2 linked regions of the Variovorax paradoxus genome follow. The protein of the gene in region 1 interacts with the protein of each later gene in a pairwise test. Links are inferred from orthologs where the notes say so. Each region holds a gene or a part of one and is shown in the gene's direction. Other genes may lie near its edges.

Evidence for each region. Proteins that work in one complex are often made in the same cells at the same time.
Region 2: the proteins of grpE (region 1) and groL interact in binary tests that used the Escherichia coli proteins (3 or more experiments, as listed by UniProt). The link is inferred for Variovorax paradoxus from one-to-one orthologs.

Annotation. Positions count from the first base shown.
Region 1 is NZ_CP045644.1:6,450,894-6,457,137, forward strand. What follows is about bases 3,277-6,244. They hold grpE (nucleotide exchange factor GrpE), read left to right. Parts: upstream 3,277-4,476; coding sequence 4,477-5,013; downstream 5,014-6,244. Other genes in these bases: GFK26_RS29900 (winged helix-turn-helix transcriptional regulator), read left to right, coding at 3,358-3,786; GFK26_RS29905 (FKBP-type peptidyl-prolyl cis-trans isomerase), read left to right, coding at 3,865-4,215; dnaK (molecular chaperone DnaK), read left to right, coding at 5,135-6,244. Also shown: GFK26_RS29885 (tripartite tricarboxylate transporter substrate binding protein), read left to right, coding at 1-947; GFK26_RS29890 (Bug family tripartite tricarboxylate transporter substrate binding protein), read left to right, coding at 974-1,966; asd (archaetidylserine decarboxylase), read left to right, coding at 2,323-3,168. UniProt on the Escherichia coli protein: Participates actively in the response to hyperosmotic and heat shock by preventing the aggregation of stress-denatured proteins, in association with DnaK and GrpE. It is the nucleotide exchange factor for DnaK and may function as a thermosensor.
Region 2 is NZ_CP045644.1:261,649-264,582, forward strand. It holds groL (chaperonin GroEL), read left to right. Parts: upstream 1-606; coding sequence 607-2,262; downstream 2,263-2,934. Other genes in the region: GFK26_RS01165 (co-chaperone GroES), read left to right, coding at 287-577; xylB (xylulokinase), read right to left, coding at 2,448-2,934.

The DNA of each region.
Region 1 (6,244 bases):
CCCTTTCGGCCACCGCCGCCCTCTCGCTCGGCCTGGCCGCGCCCGCCGCAGCGCAAGCCAACGACTTCCCGAACCGCACCATCGAGCTGCTCGTGCCCTACCAGCCCGGCGGCGGCACCGACGGGCTGGCGCGCGCGTTTTCCGAAGCCAGTCGCAAGCACATCTCGCAGAGCATCGTGATCGTCAACCGCCCCGGCGCAGGCGGCGCCATCGGCTGGACCGAGGTGATCAACGCCAAGCCCGACGGCTACAAGCTCGCGGTGCTCACGGTGGAGCTGCTCACGCTGCCGCACCTGGGCCTGGCCAAGTTCAACTACGACGACTTCCAGCCCATTGCGCAGCTCAACGCCGACCCGGCCGCGATCACCGTGAAGGCCGATGCGCCGTGGAACACGATCGAAGAGTTCCTGGCCGCGGCGAAGAAGTCGCCCGAGGGCATTCGCGTGGGCAACTCGGGCAACGGCTCGATCTGGCACCTGGCCGCCGCCGCGCTCGAAGACAAGACCGGCACCAAGTTCGGCCACATCCCCTACCAGGGCGCGGCGCCCGCCGTGCTGGCGCTGCTGGGCGGCCACATCGAAGCCGTGGCCGTGAGCCCCGCCGAAGTCACGACGCATGTGCAGGGCGGCAAGCTCAAGGTGCTGATGGTGATGGCCGACAAGCGCGTGAAGGGCTTCGACAAAGTCCCGACCGCGAAGGAGCGCGGCATCGACCTGTCGATCGGCACGTGGCGCGGCCTGGGCGCGCCGAAGAACACGCCGCCCGAAGTGATGGCCAAGCTGCGCGAGATCACCGCCAAGACCGCCGCCGAGCCGCTGATGCACGAGGTGATGGACAAGCAGAACCTGGGCTACGTCTACACCGACGGCGCCGTGTTCAAGGAAACGCTCGCCAAGGACAACGCCTACTTCAAGGCGCTGATCACCAAGCTCAACATCAAGCCGTGAACGCCCCACGACAAGGAGACACTGCCATGCAACGCCGCACACTCATCCAGTCCGCCCTCGCCGTTTCGCTCGCCGCGGCCCTGCCCGCCTTCGCGCAGGGCGGCAGTACCTGGCCCACGGGCAAGGCCATCACCTACCTCGTGCCCTTCCCCGCGGGCGGCACCACCGACGTGCTGGGCCGCCTCATCGGGCAGAGGCTCGGCACCGCGCTCGGCACGAGCGTGATCATCGACAACAAGGGCGGCGCCGGCGGCAGCGTGGGCTCCGAGATCGGCGCGCGCGCCGCGCCCGACGGCTTCACGCTGGTGGGCGGCACGATCAGCTCGCACGCCATCAACGTGAGCCTGTACCCCAAGCTGGGCTACGACCCGCAGAAGTCGTTCGCGCCCGTGACGCTCATCGGCACCAACCCGGTCGTGCTGGTGGTGAACCAGGCCAGCCCCTACAAGACGCTGAAGGACGTGATCGCCGCGAGCAAGGCCAAGACCGGCGGCCTCTCGTCGGCTTCGGCGGGCACGGGCACCTCGCAGCACCTGGCGCTGGAGCTGCTGGGCTTCAAGTCGGGCGTGAAGTTCACGCACATCCCCTACAAGGGCAGCGGCCCGGCGATCCAGGACGTGATCGGCGGACAGGTCGACATGATGTTCGACACCACCGTGGTGGCCGGCCCGCACATCCAGAGCGGCAAGCTGCGCGCCATTGCCGTCACCTCGGCCAAGCGCCTGGCCTCGATGCCCGACGTGCCCACGGTCGCCGAGTCGGGCGTGCCCGGCCTGCAGGACTTCGAGGTGGTGTCGTGGCAGGCGATCTTCCTGCCCGCCGGCGCGCCCGCCCCCGTGGTCGAGCGCCTGCACACCGAGATCCGCAAGATCCTCGCGACGCCCGAGATGCAGGACAAGCTCAAGGGCTTCGGCATGGAGCCCGCCGACCTGACGACCGCGCAGATCGCAGCCTTCCAGAAGGCCGAAGTGGAGAAGTGGGCGCAGGTGATCAAGGCCGCAGGCATCAAGGCCGACTGACCCGCCCCCTCAGCTGCGGCGCCCGACAACATCCACACCCCCACAAGCGCCCGGTGGGCGGTGTGGTGCGGGCGGCCCCTCTGTGCCGCCGAGGCGCGCAGCGTTTCGCGGATCAGGGCTCGCAGCTGTCTGAGCGGAACGAAGTGGAGCGAGTTCTGCGAGCCCCCGCGAAACGCGAGCACCGCAGGGCAGCCGCGCAGCGGCCGGCACAGTGGGGCCGCCCGCACCGCACCGCCCACCGGGCGCGTGCCCCGCAAAGAGCGGACCCTCGCGAACCAAGGGAAGCTTCCTACGCTCCCCGAGGGAAGCGCTTTATAGAATGCCCGTCCGATTCCGCATTCCAGGCCCTTCACAACGTGTCCGATCGCTCCGCAGTTCTGCCCCAATACCTGTTCCCCAAGCAGGCCCTGACCAATTTCGCCGGCTGGGTCGCAGGCAAGGAACGAGGCGCGGTCACCACCTGGATCATTCGCCGCTTCGTTGCCAAGTACGGCGTCGACATGGGCGAAGCGCTCGAGTCCGACATCCATCACTACAAGAGCTTCAACCAGTTCTTCACGCGCGCCCTCAAGCCCGGCATGCGCCCGCTCGCGCAGGCCGACCTCGTCTGCCCCGTGGACGGCGCCATCAGCCAGTTCGGCGCCATCGAGGGCGACCAGATCTTCCAGGCCAAGGGCCACAACTACACGACCACCGCGCTGGTCGGCGGCGACGCGGCGCTGGCCGCCAAGTTCGCGCACGGCAGCTTTGCCACGCTGTACCTGAGCCCCAAGGACTACCACCGCATCCACATGCCCTGCGACGGGCGCCTGGTGCGCATGATCCATGTGCCCGGCGACCTGTTCTCGGTCAACCCGACCACCGCGCGCGGCGTGCCCGGCCTGTTCGCGCGCAACGAACGCGTGGTGTGCGTCTTCGAATCGGCCAACGGCCCCTTCGTGCTCGTGCTCGTGGGCGCCACCATCGTGGGCAGCATGGCCACCGTGTGGCACGGCGTGGTCAACCCGCCGCGCGTGGGCGAGCTGCGCGAGTGGCACTACAACGACCAGCAGATCGACATCAAGAAGGGCGACGAGATGGGCCGGTTCTTGCTCGGCTCCACCGTCGTCATGCTGTTCCCGGCGCCCGCGCTGGCCTTCAACCCGGACTGGTCGCCCACCCGCGCGATCCGCCTGGGCGAAGCCATGGCCAACTACGCCTGATTTGTGAGGCTTTGTCTCGAAACCCGCATGCTGCATGCCTGCACAGCTATAAAACCAGTAGCATCCTGATCCTTCGCGCTATAGTCGTCGGCCAGTCAGACGGTCCATGACGACCAATCACAAACAAGAGTGCGCCGCCCCGGCCCGCCCCCGGCCGACGGTCCGCCCAGCTTCGAGGAGATGATGTCGATGAGTACCAAGGAAAACGCAGCCATCAGCCAGTTGCTCGCCCTGCTCGAAGCCCGCTACGCACTGCGTGTGCTCTGGGCCCTGCGCGACGGCCACGCCCAAACCTTCCGGCTGCTGCAGGACAGCGTCGGCGGCATCACTCCCAACACCCTCAACACCCGCATCAAAGAGTTGCGCGAAGCCGGCGTCGTGAGCCACGGCAGCGACGGCTACTGCCTCACGCTGAGCGGGCAGGACCTGCTCAAGCGCCTGTCCGACCTGCAGGCCTTCGCCGCCAAATGGCAGTTGGGGCAGAACAAGAAGGCCGCGGGGCCGGCCGCCGCTCAGCCGGCCTCTGCCGAGGCGCCCGCACCTGTGACGCCCGCGCCTTCCGCACCCGACGCAGCACCTCCCGCCACGACGCCGTCCGGCTCCGGCAGCCAGGGCTGACGCGGGGGCCGTTCGAGCCTCGGTAAACTCCGCGGCTCCGATTCCTCTCCCCTTTCATCGACGCAAGGAGCGTTTCCCATGCCCACCACCCCCTCCGGCCTGCAATACGAAGACACCGAAGTCGGCACCGGCGCTGAAGCCAAGGCCGGCCAGCACGTGCATGTGCACTACACCGGCTGGCTCTTCAACGACGGCGTGCAAGGCGCCAAGTTCGACTCCAGCCGCGACCGCAACGACCCCTTCGCGTTCTCGCTGGGCGCCGGCCAGGTCATCAAGGGCTGGGACGAAGGCGTCGCCGGCATGAAGATCGGCGGCAAGCGCACGCTGATCATCCCCGCTGCGCTGGGCTACGGTGCCCGCGGCGCCGGCGGCGTGATCCCCCCGAACGCCACCCTGAAGTTCGACGTCGAACTCCTCGACGCACATTGATTTAGCTCGCCCCCAGGCTGCGCGGCACTTCGTGTCCGCTGCGCCAACCCCCTACCGGGGGCGACACCAGCGGCCCGGCAAAGCCGGTTCCGCGGTGTCTCTCGCGAAAGTCACTTCGCCCCCTCTTGCGGCCGTTTTGGCCGCATTTTTACGCTTGAAAAGCCCTAGACCAGCCCCAAGTGGCTGGCTGTGTTTGTTTTCCGGCGCACGCCGGTTCTTTGAAAAATGTCTGACCCGCAACAATCCGCACAGAATTCTCAAATGCTGCAAGGCGAGCCCAGTCCCGAAGAACTGGAGGCCGCGCACGCCGCCAACGAAGCCGAGGCGCTCGACGCCCTGGCCGTGGCACAAGGCGAGCTGGCTGCCCTGCAGGCCAAGAACGTCGAACTGGCCGACCAGTACCTGCGCGCCCAAGCCGACGTGCAGAACGCCCGCCGCCGCGCCGACGACGAGATCACCAAGGCCCGCAAGTTCGCGGTCGAAGCCTTTGCCGAGAGCCTGCTGCCGGTGACCGACAGCCTCGAAGCGGGCCTGGCCATCAAGGACGCCACACCCGAGCAGATCCGCGAAGGCGCCGAAGCCACGCTGCGCCAGCTCAAGAGCGCGCTCGAACGCAACAAGGTGATCGAAGTGGCCCCCGCCGCCGGCGACAAGTTCGACCCGCACCTGCACCAGGCCATCTCGATGGTGCCCGCCGATCAGGAAGCCAACACCGTGGTCGGCCTGCTGCAGAAGGGCTACACCATCAACGAGCGCGTGCTGCGCCCGGCGCTGGTCACCGTGGCCGCGCCCAAGTAAAAGCAAAAGCGGCATCGGCCCACAAGATTCCCACAGGAAATCCCCGCGTCATCCCTTGAATCACGCCGGGTTATCCACAAGTTCATAACAACATATTTTTCCGAATTTCAGGAGTAAGAACATGGCAAAGATCATCGGCATCGACCTCGGCACCACCAACTCGTGCGTGTCGATCATGGAAGGCAACACCACGCGTGTGATCGAGAACTCGGAAGGTGCCCGCACCACGCCGTCGATCGTCGCGTACCAGGAAGACGGTGAAGTCTTGGTCGGTGCCTCGGCCAAGCGCCAGGCCGTCACCAACCCCAAGAACACGCTGTACGCGATCAAGCGCCTGATCGGCCGCAAGTTCGAGGAAAAGGAAGTCCAGAAGGACATCGACCTGATGCCCTACACCATCGCCAAGGCCGACAACGGCGACGCATGGGTGGAAGTGCGCGGCAAGAAGATGGCCCCGCAGCAGGTCAGCGCCGACATCCTGCGCAAGATGAAGAAGACCGCCGAAGACTACCTCGGCGAAACCATCACCGAAGCCGTGATCACGGTGCCGGCGTACTTCAACGACGCACAGCGCCAGGCCACCAAGGACGCCGGCCGCATCGCGGGCCTGGACGTCAAGCGCATCATCAACGAACCCACCGCTGCGGCCCTGGCCTTCGGCCTGGACAAGCAGGACAAGGCCGACCGCAAGATCGCCGTGTATGACCTGGGCGGCGGCACCTTCGACGTGTCGATCATCGAAATCGCGGACGTCGACGGCGAAAAGCAGTTCGAAGTGCTGTCGACCAACGGCGACACCTTCCTGGGCGGCGAAGACTTCGACCAGCGCATCATCGACTACATCATCGGCGAGTTCAAAAAGGAACAAGGCGTTGACCTGGGCAAGGACGTGCTCGCCCTGCAACGCCTGAAGGAAGCCGCTGAAAAGGCCAAGATCGAGCTGTCGAACAGCGCGCAGACCGACATCAACCTGCCGTACATCACGGCCGATGCATCGGGTCCGAAGCACCTGAACATCAAGCTCACCCGCGCCAAGCTCGAGAGCCTGGTCGACGAGCTGGTCGAGCGCACCATCGCGCCTTGCCGCCTGGCCATCAAGGATGCCGGCATCAGCGTGAACGACATCAACGACGTGATCCTGGTCGGCGGCATGACCCGCATGCCCAAGGTGCAGGAAAAGGTGAAGGCCTTCTTCGGCAAGGAGCCGCGCAAGGACGTGAACCCCGACGAA
Region 2 (2,934 bases), 6.2 Mb from region 1 along the record:
GTTCGGCACGCGGCCGCTGCATGGTCTGAGCGGCCTCATTTCACCCGGACAAAAGCACCCCGAACGTTTCGACCGATGGCACCCCGGCAGCCCCGTGTTTCCCCGGAAAAGCACAGCCGTGCGAGACGAGGGCAAGGGGCACGCTCTTGAAAGGTCATCGAATGCCCTTATGATTAGCACTCGCTGCTGACGAGTGCTAACAGCCCTCCCATCCAGTCGACAGGTCGCCGGTTTCTCCGGTGTCCGACCACAAACAAACCCGTTTCTTACCCTTCCAGGAGATGCAATGAAACTTCGTCCTTTGGCCGATCGCGTGATCGTCAAGCGTGTTGACAGCGAAACCAAGACCGCCTCCGGCATCGTCATCCCCGACGCAGCCGCCGAAAAGCCCGATCAGGGTGAAGTCCTGGCCGTGGGCCCGGGCAAGCGCAACGACAAGGGCGAGCTGGCCGCACTGACCGTCAAGGTCGGCGACCGCGTCCTGTTCGGCAAGTACAGCGGCCAGACCGTCAAGGTCGACGGCGACGAACTGCTCGTCATGAAGGAAGACGACCTGTTCGCAGTCGTCGAGAAGTAATTCAACAGATCCATTCGGAGTAAATAAACATGGCAGCAAAAGACGTAGTCTTCGGCGGCGAAGCCCGCGCACGCATGGTCGAGGGTGTCAACATCCTGGCCAACGCAGTCAAGGTGACCCTGGGCCCCAAGGGCCGCAACGTGGTGCTCGAGCGTTCGTTCGGCGCCCCCACCGTGACCAAGGACGGTGTGTCCGTGGCCAAGGAAATCGAACTCAAGGACAAGCTGCAGAACATGGGCGCCCAGCTCGTGAAGGAAGTGGCTTCCAAGACTTCGGACAACGCCGGTGACGGCACCACCACCGCGACCGTGCTGGCCCAAGCCATCGTTCGCGAAGGTTTCAAGCTGGTGGCTGCCGGCATGAACCCGATGGACCTGAAGCGCGGCATCGACAAGGCTGTCACGGCCCTGGTCGCCGAGCTGAAGAAGGCTTCCAAGCCCACCACCACGTCGAAGGAAATCGCGCAAGTCGGCTCCATCTCGGCCAACAGCGACGAAACCATCGGCAAGCTCATCGCTGACGCGATGGACAAGGTCGGCAAGGAAGGCGTGATCACCGTGGAAGACGGCAAGTCGCTGGACAGCGAACTCGACGTCGTCGAAGGCATGCAGTTCGACCGCGGCTACCTGTCGCCCTATTTCATCAACAACCCCGAGAAGCAATCGGCGCTGTTGGACAACCCCTTCGTGCTGCTGTTCGACAAGAAGATCAGCAACATCCGTGACCTGCTGCCGGTGCTGGAGCAAGTCGCCAAGGCTGGCCGTCCGCTACTGATCATTGCCGAAGAAGTCGAAGGCGAAGCCCTGGCTACCCTGGTCGTGAACACGATCCGCGGCATTCTGAAGGTTGTGGCCGTCAAGGCTCCTGGCTTCGGCGACCGCCGCAAGGCCATGCTGGAAGACATCGCCATCCTGACGGGCGGCAAGGTCATCGCTGAAGAAGTGGGCCTGACGCTCGAAAAGGTGACGCTGGCCGACCTGGGTCAAGCCAAGCGCATCGAAGTGGGCAAGGAAAACACGATCATCATCGACGGCGCCGGCGCTGCCGGTGACATCGAAGCCCGCGTGAAGCAAGTGCGCGTTCAGATCGAAGAAGCGACCAGCGACTACGACCGTGAAAAGCTGCAAGAGCGCGTGGCCAAGCTGGCCGGCGGCGTGGCAGTGATCAAGGTTGGCGCTGCCACCGAAGTCGAAATGAAGGAAAAGAAGGCTCGCGTCGAAGACGCCCTGCACGCCACCCGCGCTGCAGTGGAAGAAGGCGTTGTGGCTGGCGGCGGCGTGGCTCTGCTGCGTGCCAAGCAAGCTGTGGGCGACTCGGTCAAGGGCGACAACGCCGACCAGGAAGCCGGCATCAAGCTGGTGCTCAAGGCCATCGAAGCCCCCCTGCGCGAAATCGTGAACAACGCCGGCGGCGAAGCCTCGGTGGTGGTGAACGCTGTGTTGGCCGGCAAGGGCAACTACGGCTTCAACGCTGCGAACGACACGTACGGCGACATGCTCGAGCTGGGCATCCTGGACCCGACGAAGGTCACCCGCACCGCACTGCAGAATGCCGCTTCGGTGTCCTCGCTGCTGCTGACGACCGAAGCCATGGTTGCTGACGCACCCAAGGACGAGTCCGGCGCTGGCGGCGGCGGCATGCCCGACATGGGCGGCATGGGCGGCATGGGCGGCATGGGTATGTAATTTCGCTCGCCCCCAGGGGGATTTGGCTCGCCCCCAGGCTGCGCGGCACTTCGTGTCCGCTACGCCAACCCCCTACCGGGGGCAACACCTGCGGCCCGGCAAAGCCGGTTCCGCGGTGTTTCGCGAAATGAAAAAGCCCCGCTTCGGCGGGGCTTTTTCTATGGGCGATCGGTATTGAATCGGGTCTATCGGAACTGGTCGCGCAGCGCCATGTACAGCACCTGAAAACGCGCATGCCGCGTCTTATGCCCACTGCCCCCTTCGGACGAAGGCGTCAGCGTCTGCTTCACCGGCGGCAAGGTGCACACCTCGGCCACCGCACCCCCATCGGCCAGCCACGCCAACCGCGCCGCACCGAGCGCACCGCCGGTCTCGCTGCCCGCGTAGAGCGTGAGCTCCACCTGGAAGATGTCGGCCAGCAACTGCCCCCACCAGACACTGCGCGCACCGCCACCCACGAGCGCGACTTCGCGCAGCGGCATGTCGGCCGGCAGGCGCAGCGTGTCGAAGCCATCGCGCAGGCCGAAGCTCACGCCTTCGACCACTGCGTAGGCGATCTCTGCGGGGCCGTGTGCATGCGTGAGGCCGAAGAGCACGCCCTGCGCATTCGGGTTGTTGTGCGGCGAACGTTCACCCGACAGGTACGGCAGGAACAGCGGGCAGCGTGACCGG